4 regions of the Paenibacillus sp. FSL H8-0079 genome follow, and region 1 is predicted to be linked to each of the others. Evidence: riboswitches for the same ligand, from Rfam matches in the RefSeq annotation. Region 1 holds a riboswitch; each other region holds the start of a gene.

Region 1 (4,216 bases):
AAATCTGGTCTGCATTTCTCATTATCTTACTGCTTGGACTTGCGATGTCAGGCATTTTCTCCATTGCCCTTGTCTTCGCCAGTAAACTGCTGCCAGGAACCGAAGAATCCACGCCCAGCATTTTGATTGCCTCAGGTGGAGTTGGCGGTGCCATTCTACCTTTGACGACGGGATGGAGTCTTGATCATTTGGAGGTTAATCAGTCTGCATGGATGCTTGCCATCTTTGCAGTTGGCCTACTTGTCATTAGTGTGATCACGTATCAATGGCAGAACAAACATGTGGCCGATCCAGCAACTTAACGTTATGCGTCGAGGCAGTCCTAAGAATTAGAATTACCTATTAAAGAAATCGAGATGTCCGCTGTCATGACTTGACGGTGGACATTTTTTTGTAGCGTTATTCTGTTCTAACGAACCTAGCACAAGTTGTTCGCATCCATTTCTGCATGTTTGAAATCTAACGAATCCTAGAGACTTTATTGTTAGGTAGTTATCAAAATTTAAGGTCTCGTTGCAGTTTTTTTGCATAATAACGCCGCTGAGATTCGTTAGATTTTTCATTCCCTAAAAACTGGCCTAATAAGGTGTTCTTGATTCGTTAACGCTATAATACGATTTATTCATTTGCACAAGATTGCCCAGGAAATACTTTCTCGAATGCGAGACATTGCTGAACACCTTAGAAACCAACATGCCTTATTCCATTTTTAAGACACGACGACAGTAGCCTTTTCCCTAATGAATTTACCGAATACATACCGCACGAGTGGTCCCAGAATAATTAACTGATATGGAAGCGCCAGGCTGAAGTTACGAGCGATCGTATGAAGGTACGTATGGAATATGGAACCCCCACTTAACTGATTCGCAAGATAAGCCGAAATCATCCCATACAAGGACATGATCAGAACCATGCCAATCACCATGAAAAATGACATGGCGAGCACACCAAGAATCTTGTTGGACTTGTCAAAGGGCAAGGAGAATGCAATCTTTCTCGCCACAGAGCCAACAATGAAAGACTCCACCAAAAACGCGATGACAAAACATAATATGAATTGAAGCAGTATCTCAAGCGGGGACATCTTGCCGAGTAACCCACTGTGCCATAGATTGAAGAACATCATGACCACGACCATCCCTGTACACATCATTAATCCGAAAATAATTTGTTCCTTCTTGCTTGTTGGCAATTCTCTCATCCTCTCTGTTTACTTTGACAATTATAGAGATCATGGATACCCCCACATAAGTGAACGTTCTGTGAACTACATAATCATTGGATGGTTACTACAGCTCAATTTCACACGTGCATATATCAATAATCCCCACTTGACAACTAGGTTTTATAAATCTATCATACTCCTTATTATGTAAGGGAAATATTGGCCGAATACATTCACGGATCATAAGGGGGATTACTTCGATGAGTTTTCAAAAGCGCATCGACCACGTCGGCATTGCCGTTCGTGATCTGGATACTACACTCCGTTTCTATACGGAGGTTGTTGGACTGGAACTGAAAGACCGGGTAACGCATACAAACGGCGTCATTCAGCTTGCCTTTCTCGGCTTCAATGGCAGCAATGAGACTGAAATAGAGTTAATTCAAGGGTACAGCGACAAGCTGCCTGCCGAAGGAACTGTGCACCATTTTGCCATCCATGTGGATGACCTTGATTCTGAGTACAAACGCATCCAAGCCACCGAAGCCGAATTTATCGATGGAGAAATCATTACACTGCCTAACGGTTACCGTTATTTCTTCATCTATGGTCCGGAGAAAGAATGGATCGAATTCTTCCAACGTTAAGTACATCAGCTAGAGCGTGAACAATTAGGACGGTTCAATAGTAACCTGTGTAATTCCTTTGATGGATGGCATGCTCCACTCGACCGCACGCTATCCAGTTCCTGACTGGACACGTTCCACCCACTGGCCTATAATAACACCTAGTAATGCCCGTAACTTCATAGTTTCCCAGGGGAGTCGGAATTGGCCGGCTGAGAGTGTATCCCACCAAGATACTAACCCTTAGACCTGATCTGGATCATGCCAGCGTAGGAATCGGAGTATATCGAAATGGCACAGCCCTATGGCTGCACGCCACCTCTCTAACGCCTGCACGCGTCCCGGAATACGGGGCGCTTTTTTTGTTACTATCAGAAGTATAAGTTTGGAAGCATCACCTTCCTGATATGGCAAGAAAAACTGCCGCTAAACGCGGTCTGGCTTCCTTGAATGACATCGATGGACGTTTTACTTACGTTCAAAAATAACGTCATCCAGATCTCAACTGGTATAAATCTGTCGATTTATGCAAGATGATTGGATATGAAGCCAAGGAGTACACCGTGCCAATCGGCCGGACATACCGAAGGAGAGAATCAAACATGAATTGGCGTAAAACAATGGGACTGTTGCTCTTATGCGTACTACTGGTGACGGTAGCCGCATGTGGCGGCAAAGAAGCTGCCCCGGCAGCACAGAACGGCAACACCAATACGGAAAGCAGCAACGAAGGTGACACTTTCGCCCTGAAAGATATTAAAGTGGTGCTCGACTGGACACCGAATACGAATCATACCGGCCTGTATGCGGCCGTGGATCAAGGTTTTTACAAGGCCGCAGGCTTGAATGTTGAGATTGTTCAACCAGGTGCCGGTGGCGCAGATACGATGGTTGCATCGAATGAAGTGCCTTTTGGTGTAAGCTATCAGGAGAGTGTAACTCAAGCCCGCACACAGGGTGTCCCACTCGTCTCCATTGCAGCAGTTATTCAGCATAATACATCCGGGTTCGCTGCTCCGGCGGATCGGAATATCAAATCGCCGAAAGATTTTGAAGGTAAAACCTATGGCGGTTGGGGTTCCCCAGTGGAAGAAGCCGTGATGCAATCCATTATGGAAGGCGAAGGCGCCGATGTATCCAAAGTAAAAAACATTAACATGGGTGACGCTGACTTTTTCACTGCAGTAAAACGGGACATTGATTTCGCGTGGATTTTCTACGCTTGGACAGGTATTGAAGCCGAACTGCGCGGGGAACCGATCGACATGTTATACGTGAAAGATTATTCAGATGCACTGGATTATTACACGCCTGTCCTCGTGACAAACGAACAGACGATTCAGAACGACCCTGAGCTGGTGAAAGCATTCCTGAAAGCCACTTCCGAAGGGTATCAATATGCGATTGATCATCCCGAAGACGCAGCGAACATTCTGATCAAAGCTGTACCGGATCTGGACAAGGAATTGGTACTAGCAAGCCAGAAGTGGCTCAGTCCCAAGTACACAGATGACGCCCCACGCTGGGGAGAACAAAAACAGGAAGTGTGGCAGAACTACACCGACTGGATGTTTAGCAAAAAACTGCTGGATGAACAGATCGATGTGAGCAAAGCATATACGAACGAGTTTTTACCCCAATAAAATTCTCATATAAAACGAACTTAATATTTACACGAGGACGGAGAGGACAGAAATAACGTAAAAAAGCGAAGCGGTCTCCTAAAAGCTTTCTGAAAGAAAGCTGCATCGGAAGCATACGCTATCACCGGATTTTCCCTTTAGAGAAAGGGAATCAAAAAAAATCTGGGGATAACAGCGATCGGAAGAGGGTACTGCAATCGAAGTTATAAGTGTAAATCTGGTTCAATTCATGCAATTTATCACGAAAGGAGCCGTGATCTCTCATGGCAAGCACATTACTTAGCATTCAAGTTATTCCGAAAACGCCAAATGGCGAGAACTCTTACCCTTACGTAGATCGCGCCATTGAAGTTATTCAGCAATCTGGCCTGAAGTATCAGGTGAACGCGCTCGACACCACGATGGAGGGGGAACTGGAGGAACTGCTGGAGGTTGTCCGTAAAATGCACGAGGTACTCGTGGAGGCTGGCAGCCCAAGCATCATCTCCCAGATCAAGATTGCCCATAGCCCTTCTGGCTTCAGCATGGATACCCTGACGGAGAAATATCGCTAATGCATGCCTATTTCAAAAGCGTATGGCCGCCCATTGTGGCGGTTATTCTCTTTATAGCAATATGGCAGGGAGCCGTCTCCCTATTCCATATTGAGAAATGGATGCTGCCCGCACCGTCCGATATCGCCCGCGAAGCGGCAACACAGGCCGAGCGACTTGTCATGCACGCCTCTGCTACCATTCAATTAACGCTGATCGGATTCGCTGCTGGCACCGCGGTTGGAT
Region 2 (4,216 bases), 3.3 Mb from region 1:
ACGCGTTAAAATATGCCTGTTCAGCTCAACAACTACAGTCTTGACTTGTAGGTCAAAAGATTGGAGCAGTTTATCCACACGATTCAATCTGTCTTCTATCTCCATCCGTTGACCATTAACGATGATATTCAATGCACCACTCCCTTTCTGTTTAATCGCTCAGGGCTCAGCGCCTCAATTCCGAGTTCTTCTGAGCTTTTGCCCGCGAGCAATTCAGCGATTAATCTGCCAGTTATCGCACTGAGCAAAATACCGTTACGGAAATGTCCAAAGGCGGTAAACAGCCCGGATATACTTTCGCAAGCACCTATATAAGGCAGCCCATCCGGAGTTGCCGGCCTTACGCCTGCCCACGCTCGCAAAAATTGTGCTTCTTTCATCCCAGGTACCCAGTGGGTAGCCGCTGTTAACAGCTTCTGAACACCCTGTACAGAAACATTCAGATCCGTTCTGCCTGGCAGACTGGTTGCCCCGAGCCAAACCTCTCCATTGGCTTTGGGAACAATATAGATATCTTCTGCGTACACCGTTCTGTCAGGTCTGTACCCTGCATGTTCAGCTGAGAACTGCACGGCGGCTATTTCTCCTTTTACCGACCACACAGGCAAGCTTAGGTTCACATGTCTCATCAAATCTTCACTCTGTAATCCAGCCGCTATAACGACATGTTTACAGGTCATTTCGCCGATCGATGTGGTGATTCCTTGCACCCCGTATTCGTTTACTTGCACGCGTATATCCTGTATGCCCTCCATTACCCGCGCTCCCATTGCTTGAGCGCATTTGGCGTATGCCTTTGTTAGATGGACTGGAAGAACTTCACTCTCGTAAGGCCTGTAGTAGGCTCCATACGTATCTCTGTTAAGCCATGATGCCTCCTGCTGCACAGCGTAACGATCCCACCACACCTCATCAGTAGACAACGCAGACCTCCGATTGTCCTTATAACTGCTTAATTCACTGTATGAACGAAAAGGGGTTAGGAATCCATGGCGTTGCAGACCAGTCTCTACCTCGCTGAGAGTAGTCATTAGCACCTGTTGCTCATGAAGTAACTGCCTGCTCTGCCTGGCAAGCTTAGCCATCAAAGGATGAGCAAAATCCTCACTATCTGCCGCCAGCATTCCAGCCGCTGCGCACGAAGTTCCTACCGCGATTGCTGAACGCTCTACCAACAATACATCCTGGCCACGTGAAGCAAGTTCATATGCGATGGCACATCCAACAACGCCTCCGCCTACAACAATCGTTTCGGCATGAATCTTATTCGGTCTATCAGTAATGATCTCTTTCATCATCTCATCTCCTTGATTCAGCGGCTCAGACTTTCTGTATCAACGATAGCCTGCCTTAATGATGCAGCGGCCCGATCCGGTGAATCACTCGCCCATACATTCGAGATCACGGCGGCTCCCTGTGCCCCTGCGGAGCGAATCGCGTGAATATTTCCCGGTTCAATGCCCCCGATCGCAATGACAGGAATGGAGACACCCCTGCACACTTCAGCAAGAGCATTTAATCCTCTTGGTTCAAGATCCGGCTTACTGCTGGTTGCGTAGACATGCCCGAAGAAAAGGTAAACAGCTCCCCGTTCTTCAGCGATTTTTGCCTCATCTATTGAATGAACAGATACACCCAGACGAAGTCGGTACACATTGCTTATGCCATCATTGTTGTAGTTACGTATAGCCTCTTGCCCCCAGTGCACACCACCATAAATTTCATTTTGTGGGGACAGCTCTGAGCCATTGATGACGATCCGGCAAGATGGAACTCCAACACCACGCAGACTTTCAGCCCAACCGACCTTTTCTTGCCATGTGAGTTGTTTCTCTCGTATGTGAATATAGTCCACCCATGGCCAGACGTCTTTTGCTGCTTTCACAAAAGATGCTTGATCTCCAGCCCCCGTAGATACAACATGCAGTTCAAATGATCCGTGAACATGTTCATGAGAAATTGCCGTACCGTTCATCCCCTTCCATCCATGAATGCTACAAAAAAACACAAAAAAGCCACTCCCGTAGGGGAGTGGCTGCGTATTAATTATTGGACCAGATGACTGACTGATACATACAGTTCATTTCGTGCAAAACAGCTATGGAACTTATAGCCATAACGTTATACACAGAACTGCATGTTTCAATTCGCTAAGCAGACGATTGTCATTCTTTCGAATTCCCGTTTGCTCACGTCATTCACTGAAACGAGCGCGCCACTTCCCTACGCTGGTATGATCCAGATCAGGTGCAAAGGGTCCGGAATCGCATTCTTCCATCTCAGCCGCATCGTGCGGCCCCCCTAGTGTTCATATGAAGTTGTAGCCTATATTACCATAGACGGATTTTTTTGTCACCGTTCATTTCTATTAAGCGTTGCTTGAATTGTCTAGTTTTTCTCAGACCATTCTTCAACATTCCATGTTTTCGTGACCCAACCCTCGTAGAAATCAGGTTCATGAGATACCAGTAACACCGTTCCCTTGAATTCTTGCAAGGCACGCTGCAACTCAGCTTTAGCTGTGACATCCAGATGGTTCGTCGGCTCATCGAATAGAATCCAGTTACTTTCACGCATCAAGAGCTTGCATAAACGAACCTTGGCTTGTTCTCCACCACTCAGCATGTTAAGCGGACGAGTAATGTGCTCATTTTTCAACCCACAGCGAGCGAGATGACCCCTAACCTCATTCTGGGTCAAATGTGAAAACTCATTCCACACATCCTCAATCGGTGTGATATTTCCAGCACGAACTTCCTGCTCAAAATAGGCCGTTTCGAGATAATCTCCCAAAAAGGTCTTTCCACTGAGTGGAGATATTTTTCCCAGGATGGTTTTCAGCAGTGTCGATTTACCCACACCATTACAACCTACGATGGCAATTTTCTCACCGCGTTCAATCGTCATTGTCATCTTAGGCAGTAAAGGATACGTATATCCAATTTCAAAATCAATACCCTCAAAGACCGTTTTACTGCTCGCGCGGGCATCCTTGAATTTGAACGTTGGTTTGGCCGCCTCATCTGGACGATCAATACGTTCAATCCTGTCCAGCTGCTTCTCCCGGCTCTTCGCTCGACCTGAAGTTGAAGCACGTGCCTTATTACGCTGAATGAAATCTTCCTGCTTCTTGATGTACTCTTGCTGCTTCTCGTACGCATCAATATGCTGGGCTTTATTCATATCCGCCATCTCCAGGAACTTGTTATAGTTCGCTGCATATCGCGTTAATTTGGCAAATTCCAAATGATAAATGACATTTACGACTTCATTCATGAATTCCGTATCATGGGAGATTAGAAGAAACGCATGAGGGTAGTCCTTCAGGTAACGCGACAACCATTCAATGTGCTCTACGTCCAAATAGTTGGTCGGCTCATCCAGCAATAGAGCTGTAGGTTTCTCGAGCAGAAGCTTGGCAAGAAGCACCTTCGTACGTTGTCCACCACTTAGAGCTGCGACATCTCGATCAAGGCCAATTGCAGACAAACCAAGACCATTGGCCATCTCTTCCACTTTTACGTCAATCAGATAAAAATCGCCCTGTTCCAGTTGTTCCTGAATATCGCCCATCTCTTCCAGCAACTGCTCCAGCTTATCTGGATCTGCATCTGCCATCTGGTCCGTAATATTCATCATTTCTTTTTCCAATTCAAGCAACGGAAGGAATGCATCCTTAAGCACGTCACGGATGGTTTTGCCTGGCGTAAGCTTCGTGTGCTGATCCAGATATCCATAACGGACCTTAGGTGTCCATTCGACTTTTCCACTGTCTTTAAGCAATTTACCGGTAAGGATGTTCATTAGTGTGGATTTACCTACACCATTGGCACCCACAAGTCCTACGCGCTCTCCGGCAAGTAAGCGAAACGATACATTTTTAAATAACGTGCGATCTCCAAAATTGTGACTCACGTTCTCTACTGACAATAAACTCATAAGATGAGGTTGCTCCTATCTATTAACATTACTTTTGTTATTGTTCCGAAACCCTATTCTAGCACAGGTCCCGTCTTTTCTGAAAGTAATGTAAACATAACAGGAACCTCTTCCATGATTTTGTCATTCAGGCTACGCTACCGATTAGAGCAGTTATATTCGAAATAACCTTGTGCAGCTGCTTGTCTTGCGTCTGTGAACACCTCTTCGGCACGGTAACCATTACCACATGTGGAGGGATAGTAGTACTTGATACCCGTTAAAGGATCTATCCCAC
Region 3 (4,216 bases), 560 kb from region 1:
CACATGTGCATAATTGGGATTGACCTTGTGCAGCTCCGGATCGGCTTCGAGCGGATTCACATAGAAGAAACGTTGTCCATCCAATGACATACCACTGATCACGGTATTGTACAGTGCTCGCTCTAACACATCCGCATACTTGCTATCCGGCTTGATCTGAAACATGCGTTTTGCCCAAAAAATCAATCCAATCGACGCACAAGTCTCCGCATATGCGGTATCTCCCGGCAGGTCGTAATCCCCTGTGAATGCCTCTTCTTTTGCGGATGAACCGATGCTGCCGGTAATGTACATTCTCTTGTTGGCCGTATTGTTCCATAATCGCTCACATGCTTCTTTCAACGACTCATCGCCCGACTCTGCCGCTACGTCTGCCACTGCAGCACACATATACACCAAGCGAACCGCATGACCTTCGGCTGTATTCTGCGCTCGAATCGGAAGGTGAGACTGAGAGTAGGCATGACGGTGAACCATATCCAGCTCTCCAAAATGCACCGTACGCTCCCGCTTCTCCCACTCCTCCACAAAATAGTGTGGACTGCTCCCCCGCTGCTCCAGAAAATAACGGCTCAGATTAAGATAGCTCTCTTCCCCTGTGATCTGATACAGCTTGAACAGGGCCAGCTCAACCTCCTGATGCCCATCATAGCCGGGCAGTTGTCCCGGTTCTGTACCGAATACCGTTCCAATGTGATCGGCCAGACGAGTGACCACGTCCAGCAGATTACGCTTACCCGTTGCCTCATAATAAGCAACACCCGCTTCGATCATATGACCTGCACAGTACAGCTCGTGGCATTCCGCGAGATTCGTCCAGCGTGCTCCCGGTTCCTTTAGTGTGAAGTAGGTATTCAAGTAACCGTCAGCTTGTTGAGCCTTAGCAATGGTCTCGATGACCCTATCCACAATGCGTTCCAGTTCCAGATCTGGTTGGGCTGCAAGCAGGTATGACGCAGCTTCGATCCACTTGGCTACATCACTGTCCTGAAATACCATGCCATAGTGCTCTCCCTCTTCTTCACCCGCAGCAATGCGAAAATTACGGATGGCCCGGCTGGGTTCAGCCCCCTCGATGCGATCATTTAGCGCCTCCCATTGATAGGGGACAACCACGGTCCGCACCAGATCAACATAATGGGACCAGAATGGATCTTTTATTTTATTTCTCATTGGAACCTCTCCTTGTTCTATTCAATATCCTCATTTTACAAATCATTACAGGTCGATGAAATCATCATTTCCAACTGGAATTTGTATGATTACAACCTCACTCTCAGGATCTGACTCCACGCTCATCTCAAGAAATCCATCATGCTGCCTCTTTACAGTTCATGTTCAAGTGATATATGCTGAACACACAACTGCATATCTTGAACTTTTGCACTAGGGGAGCCCTGCGGCTGAGACGAATATGACTATTCGGACCCTTTGAACCTGATCTGGATCATACCAGCGGAGGGAAGTGGAGCGGCCTTTTAGTAAGCGGAATTTTTTCATGTATGTGAAGATAAATTGCGGATTTAACTTACAGACCCACTCATTTCTCCGGAAATGGGTGGGTCTTTTTTGTTTCTTTTGCAGAGTACAGGATGCCGTTGTTATTCCTGCAGTCTGGCATTAAGGGGGTGAGGATCAGATGACCAACCATGTAACCATTGAGAACGTTAGCTTCGCTTTTCCAGGAAAAAAGGATTCACCCTTACTCGCCAATGTGTCGCTTCAGGTTCAACAAGGCGAATTCGTCTCGCTCATCGGCTCTAGCGGATCAGGTAAAAGCACGCTATTCAAGCTGCTTGCAGGCTTGCATGAGCCCACCATCGGTACCATAGATATTGCTGATGTACCGCAAGGACAACGGCTCGGACGAGTCGCCTATATGCCGCAGAAAGATCTGCTGTTATCCTGGCGTACCGTCATGGAGAACTGCATGCTGCCTGCCGAGCTTGCACGAGGCCGACAGGACAATGACAAACTACGAGCCGATATCATCGCAGGATTGGCAAGGTTCGGCCTGTCGGGTTATGAACAGGCCTATCCGGATGAGTTATCCGGCGGCATGCGGCAGCGGGTGGCACTGCTGCGTACCTTGCTTACAGGCGGGCAGCTCATGTTGCTGGATGAACCCTTCGGTGCACTCGACGCTTTAACCAAACGAGAAATGCATCGCTGGTTGTTGGAGCTGTGGGAGGACTTTGGACAAACCGTGCTGTTCATTACACATGACATCGAAGAAGCCCTGCTGTTAAGTGACCGTATCATTCTGTTAACTCCAGGGGGGCAAGGTCAGCAGTTGCGGGAGATGACGGTTCCTTTACCACGCCCAAGGCATTCGGACATGATCTACGAACCGGCTCTCGTGCAGATGAGACGACAACTGGAGGAACAATTGCATGCAAAGCGATAGAGGCGAGGTTAGCGTCTGGACGTGGTGTTCGAAGTGGATGTCGAAGTCCTTTTCCCAATATGGTTTGTTTATTCTGCTCATGCTCTCTTTACTGGCGATCTGGGAAACGATTGTGCGTATGGGATGGGTGCCCTCCTTCATCATTCCTGCACCCACGGCCATTGCAAGCTCACTAATTGAGCATCGCCGTCTGCTGCTGACCATACATCTGCCTGCTACCTTTATGGAGGTTCTTGTTGGTTTTGGCTTGTCCATAGTGACCGGAATTATGCTGGCGACAGGCATGCATATGAACCGATCGATTGAAAAGGCCTTGTATCCCTTCATCGTGATCAGTCAGACCATCCCGCTGATTGCCTTGTCACCCGTTTTCATCCTGTGGTTTGGTTACACGCTGTGGAGCAAAGTCGCGGTGGTGTTCCTGATCGCGTTCTTCCCCATTGTGGTCAGTACCTATGATGGACTCCGCCAAGGCGATCCGGAGCAGCGTGAACTGCTGCTCACCATGGGCGCCAGCAAGTGGGATATTTTTCGCAAACTCCAGGTTCCACTGGCACTTCCCTCTTTTTTCTCGGGGCTAAAGATGTCTGTGGTGTACTGCGTGGTTGGTGCAACGATTGGCGAATGGCTTGGTGGCAGCAAAGGTCTCGGATACTTCAGCCGCCGCATGTCCAGCAACATGAACACGGATGCGATGTTTGCCGCTATTGTACTGTTATCCCTGCTGGGTATCGTTTTGTTTGTACTGATTGCCTGGCTAGAGAAACGGTTTAGCATCCAGCGTCATCGTCATGAAGGCAAAAGAAAAGTTGAATAATCTTCGAGAGAAACTTGATTTAAGTATAGGAATTACGGTTTCCAAAACATACTTACGTACAATTTCAGCAGCAAACTTTAATCAGTACATTGTTACATTGTCCGTTAACATGCTGCTGTCCATTTTCTACAAATTAAAACGATGAAATGAGGAACTCCAATTATGAATACCAAGCGCATATACTCCCTGCTTCCCATCATGCTCATAAGCCTGTTGCTGGTCGTTAGCGGATGCAGCACCACAGACAATAGCCAAAATACGCCAACAACAGATTCAGCAACCAATGCACAGCAAATAAATTTGTCTGCAACCGAACCAGAATCAGATGCCAAAGATAAACTGTCCATCATGCTCGATTGGTACCCGAATGCAGTACACTCCTTCATCTATGTTGCTCAGGAAAAAGGATACTTCGCAGACCAAGGTCTGGATGTCGAAATTCAGATGCCTGCGGATACCAATGATTCACTCAAACTTGTTGCTGCCGGAAAAATTGATCTGGCCCTAAGCTACCAGCCCCAAATTTTGCTCGCTCGTGGGGAGAACATTCCTGTACGTTCCATTGCTGCTGTTGTTCGGCACCCACTTGTGCATCTGTTGACCGAAGCGAATGGCAGCGTGAGTTCACCTAAAGATCTTGAAGGAAAAACTGTCGGCTATTCCTCCATTCCTCTGTACCAAGCGATGGTACGTACGATGATCAGCCACGATGGCGGCATTCCCGACAACATGAATCTGGTCGACGTTGGGTTCGATCTGATTCCTTCGCTGGCTTCCGGACAGGCGGATGCGATTATGGGTGGTTTTATTAACCATGAGCAATTGATTTTGGAGAAAGAAGGACATGCCATGAAATCAATTAACCCCGTCGATTATGGTGTGCCTGATTATTATGAATTGGTCCTGACCGCGAGTGAAGCTGGCATTGAAGCGAGAAAAGACCAACTTACCCAGTTCGTCAAAGCGGTCCAGGAAGGACAGAAATATGTAAC
Region 4 (4,216 bases), 250 kb from region 1:
TGTACCGGCACCCATCGAGAAGCCCCAGACAACCAGTTCCTGTGCACCACGTTGCTTGGCGAACTGGATCGCGCCCAGCAATTGCTGTGACTCAGCTTTGCCACCTGTGGCTACAGCTTTGTTCACCTGTGAGGCGAAGCCATAATCGAACATGACCACGTTGAACCCGAGTTGATGGGCATAATGTGCCAGGTCATACATGGGTACCCATGTTTCTTCACGATTGGCACCATAGCCGTGACTGAAAATAATCGTTTTGCTCGCGGCATTGTCAGCAGGAATATACCATCCTTGCATCGTTCGACTGCCATCTGCTGCCGGGAACGTGATGTCTTCATACTTCATGTTCTTGGCTTGCATCGGATTGGAGAAGACGGGTGCTACCGTTGGATTGGATAATACCCATGCGATATAACCATGCAGTGCAATAAAACAAAACAGTAGAAAAAATACAACGGAGAGCAGCAACGCTACGATAATATGTTTGAACCGAATCAGCCTCGGTGATAGCGAAGAGGGCAGATCGGACACTTTTGTTTGCAGCGGGGCTTCGCTCTGGGATGTTGGATACATGAATGCCCCTCCTTTGAAGTTCAGTTGAAGATAACAACGACATGAAAAGAGAATTGCGTCTATTTCAGAGCCTGCTTCAGAGCGATATCTTAATGTAATGTATCTTTATCGTATGTTCCAATATAGTCAAAGTCAATTGATTGAGGGCATTTGTTACGCAATTGTTATATAGTTCTTAAGATATATGGGTAACATTACCTTAGTGTGTAAATTACAGGGGATTAAGTCTTATAAAAAGGAAAAATTTACACTATAACCTCTTCGGGTATTGGCTCTTTTTGGTTTACAGATGAGACCGTTTCTCATATAATTTATGTAACCAAGTTTCATGTGATGAAACATGAGGAGGGCATTATGCCATGGAAGATCGAAAGTTAACCGTCCGGGCTGTGGAACGGGCGCTGGATATATTATTATGTTTTACCACACGCAGTGATCTTGGACTCACCGAGATTGCCAGCCAGATTGGCTTGCACAAAAGTACAGTGCACCGCCTGATGGCGACGCTGGAGGATCGAGGGTTTGTCATCCGGGATGCGGCAACGGAGAAGTACCGACTTGGCATCCGAATATGGGAGTTATCCGCTCATATGTCCCGAAGTGATGATCCGGCTATTCTACTGCTGCCTGCGATGGAGCGACTGAGAGATCGATTGGGGGAGACGGTAAGTCTGTACCTGCGTGATGGCAGTGAACGGATTCGTATTCAGGCTGTGCAAAGTGATCAGGCGATCCGCCGTGTCGCTCCCGTAGGCGTTAGACTCCCGTTGTCTGTCGGGGCTTCCAGCAAAGTCTTGATGGCTTTTGCCACGGACGAGGATCGTGAAGAACTGATGAACGGACCAGAATGGCCGGTGTTTATTGATCCGGCGGTGTATTTGGCACAGATGGGAGACATCCGGGATAACGGATATGCCACGAGTTACGAGGAACGTGAGCCGGGAGCTGCCGCAGTATCGGTACCGATTATGGATCGTAGAGGTAATATTGCAGCTGCCCTCTCGGTCTCAGGGCCTGTCAGTCGACTCTCGCAGGAGACATTGCATGAATACGCACCTGTGTTGAAGGATGCAGCTACGCAAATGGGACTCATGTTATCCTGATGTTGAGGTAAGGTTTTTCTCCAATGGAGTTGGTCATTTGGAATATAAAGGTTGTTTTTATGTTCCGGTTGCGCTACTCTGTTATGGACGGCCCAGCGGGGCCAGCTTCATTGAATATGAACTGCGGCGTGTGTATGCCGTAACTTGTTAACGTTACTGGGGGAGTCCGAATTGTCCGGACTGAGACGGAATCGCATGAGATTCCGGACCCTTTGCACCTGATCTGGATCATACCAGCGTAGGGAAGTAATCGGCGATATGACCACAACCACCACATGATGTGACCCTTGTAGAGCTCCGTTAAGGAGCTGCATAAAGGTGCATTATTGGTGTTGGACATTAAAAGTCGGTTCCTTCGGGGACCGGCTTTTTTATATACAGGGAACAGGCGATATAGCACGTACTCCAGGGACTTCTTTTTCAATAATCTGCGAAAGTGGGCTTGGATGAAGAGAGAAGTCACCATAGATCCATGATCTGTGGTAACCTCCGTTCTGTTGTTAACTGTACATGAATGATGTCTCCTCTGGTCTGGTGTAGGATCGCTCTTTCTTCTCTGCATTGCGCATGATTTGGAACAGGTACGTAACCAAGCTAATGATGATACCAACCAAACCAAGCGAATGTACACTAAGGAGGAGACAAGGGAACATGAGTACAGGAAATCAAACGGGACAACAAGCGATGGAACAGGAACATAATGGTCAGCCGGTGGAAAAAGAAATAGGAGCGGCCGGACGGGTTCAGCCCTTTCCCGGTAGCCGCAAAGTCTACATTCAGGGCTCACGGCCGGACATTGCTGTACCGGAGCGTGAGATAGCCCTTCATGACACGAATACTCCCCAAGGGGTGGAGCATAACGAACCGCTGCGTGTCTACGATACGAGCGGCCCGATGACCGATCCCGCATTTCATGTGGATATCCGTGCAGGTCTGCCATCCCTGCGCACTCGCTGGATCACAGAGCGGGGCGATGTCGAGGCTTATCAGGGACGCACAGTTAAACCGGAGGATAACGGACTGAAGGCTGGTGGGAAGAGAGCGGGAGCCGAGGAGTACCCTGGATTACGCGGCAAACCGCTGCGGGCACAGATCGGACGTTGCGTGACCCAGATGCACTACGCGAGGCAGGGAGTCATTACGGCAGAGATGGAATTCGCCGCAATTCGTGAAGGCGTGGAACCGGAATTTGTGCGGCAGGAGCTGGCGAGTGGACGGGCCATTCTGCCATCGAACATCAATCATCCAGAGAGTGAGCCGATGTTGATCGGTCGTCATTTTCACGTGAAGATCAATGCCAACATAGGTAACTCTGCCGTATCTTCCTCCATTGAGGAAGAGGTGGAGAAGATGACTTGGGCGGTACGCTGGGGATCGGATACCGTGATGGATCTGTCCACAGGCAAAGACATTCATACCACCCGGGAATGGATCATCCGCAATTCACCTGTGCCGATTGGCACGGTGCCGCTGTATCAGGCGCTGGAGAAGGTGAATGGCGAAGCGGAAGCGCTGACCTGGGAGTTGTACCGTGACACGCTCATTGAGCAGGCAGAGCAGGGCGTGGACTACTTTACGATTCATGCAGGCGTGCTGCTACGTTATATCCCGATGACCGCCAAGCGAATGACAGGCATTGTGTCTCGAGGCGGGTCCATTATGGCGGCATGGTGCCTTGCGCATCATCAGGAGAATTTTTTGTACACCCATTTTGAAGAAATCTGCGAGATTATGAAAAGGTATGATGTGGCATTTTCACTGGGAGATGGACTCCGTCCAGGTAGTATCTACGATGCCAACGATGAAGCACAGATGGCGGAACTGGCTACGCTTGGGGAACTGACGCAGATCGCGTGGAAGCATGATGTACAGGTGATGATCGAAGGTCCGGGGCATGTGCCGATGCATAAGATCAAGGAGAATGTGGACTTGCAGATGGAGATCTGTAAAGAAGCACCCTTCTACACACTTGGGCCGCTAACGACCGACATTGCGCCAGGGTACGATCACATCACGTCCGCCATTGGGGCGGCCATGATTGGCTGGTTCGGCACGTCCATGCTCTGTTATGTTACGCCAAAAGAACATTTGGGCCTGCCCAACAAGGATGATGTGCGGGAAGGAGTTATCGCCTACAAGATCGCAGCTCATGCCGCCGATCTGGCAAAAGGTCATCCACGTGCTCAACGCCGCGATGACGCATTGTCCAAGGCACGCTTCGAATTCCGTTGGCGTGACCAGTTCAATCTGTCGCTGGATCCGGAACGTGCGCTGTCCTACCATGATGAGACGCTGCCAGCAGAAGGGGCCAAGGAAGCTCATTTCTGCTCCATGTGCGGACCGAAGTTCTGTAGCATGCGCATTACGCAGGACATTCGTGCCTTTGCCGCGGACAAAGGATTGTCTGATCATGAGGCTGTAGCAGCGGGCATGCAGGAAAAGGCCGAGGAATATCGAACACGTTCCTAGGCGTCACTACAGCGTAAGCTGGGCAGTCTGAAATAGAGATAAAGCCGTCTCTCTCTGTCATTGCAGAGAAG

Evidence for each region. Region 1 has a riboswitch for thiamine pyrophosphate ahead of MHI06_RS02100 (ABC transporter substrate-binding protein). Riboswitches for the same ligand answer to the same signal wherever they lie in the genome.
Region 2: another riboswitch for thiamine pyrophosphate. It lies ahead of MHI06_RS17105 (thiamine phosphate synthase); the one in region 1 lies ahead of MHI06_RS02100 (ABC transporter substrate-binding protein).
Region 3: another riboswitch for thiamine pyrophosphate. It lies ahead of MHI06_RS04440 (ABC transporter ATP-binding protein); the one in region 1 lies ahead of MHI06_RS02100 (ABC transporter substrate-binding protein).
Region 4: another riboswitch for thiamine pyrophosphate. It lies ahead of thiC (phosphomethylpyrimidine synthase ThiC); the one in region 1 lies ahead of MHI06_RS02100 (ABC transporter substrate-binding protein).

Annotation. Positions count from the first base shown of each region.
Region 1 is NZ_CP150300.1:436,711-440,926, reverse strand. It holds gene MHI06_RS02115 (MFS transporter) at 1-302, shown strand, start outside; gene MHI06_RS02110 (hypothetical protein) at 710-1,195, opposite strand; gene MHI06_RS02105 (VOC family protein) at 1,429-1,815, shown strand; TPP riboswitch at 1,976-2,088, shown strand; gene MHI06_RS02100 (ABC transporter substrate-binding protein) at 2,397-3,437, shown strand; gene MHI06_RS02095 (thiamine-binding protein) at 3,701-3,991, shown strand; gene MHI06_RS02090 (ABC transporter permease) at 3,991-4,216, shown strand, end outside.
Region 2 is NZ_CP150300.1:3,853,145-3,857,360, forward strand. It holds gene thiS (sulfur carrier protein ThiS) at 1-132, opposite strand, end outside; gene thiO (glycine oxidase ThiO) at 129-1,298, opposite strand; gene MHI06_RS17105 (thiamine phosphate synthase) at 1,313-1,975, opposite strand; TPP riboswitch at 2,204-2,313, opposite strand; gene MHI06_RS17110 (ABC-F family ATP-binding cassette domain-containing protein) at 2,389-3,939, opposite strand; gene MHI06_RS17115 (hypothetical protein) at 4,077-4,216, opposite strand, start outside.
Region 3 is NZ_CP150300.1:993,816-998,031, reverse strand. It holds gene MHI06_RS04445 (beta-L-arabinofuranosidase domain-containing protein) at 1-1,173, opposite strand, end outside; TPP riboswitch at 1,379-1,481, shown strand; gene MHI06_RS04440 (ABC transporter ATP-binding protein) at 1,640-2,407, shown strand; gene MHI06_RS04435 (ABC transporter permease) at 2,394-3,224, shown strand; gene MHI06_RS04430 (ABC transporter substrate-binding protein) at 3,387-4,216, shown strand, end outside.
Region 4 is NZ_CP150300.1:685,924-690,139, forward strand. It holds gene MHI06_RS03210 (alpha/beta hydrolase) at 1-573, opposite strand, end outside; gene MHI06_RS03215 (IclR family transcriptional regulator) at 933-1,676, shown strand; TPP riboswitch at 1,825-1,938, shown strand; gene thiC (phosphomethylpyrimidine synthase ThiC) at 2,361-4,145, shown strand.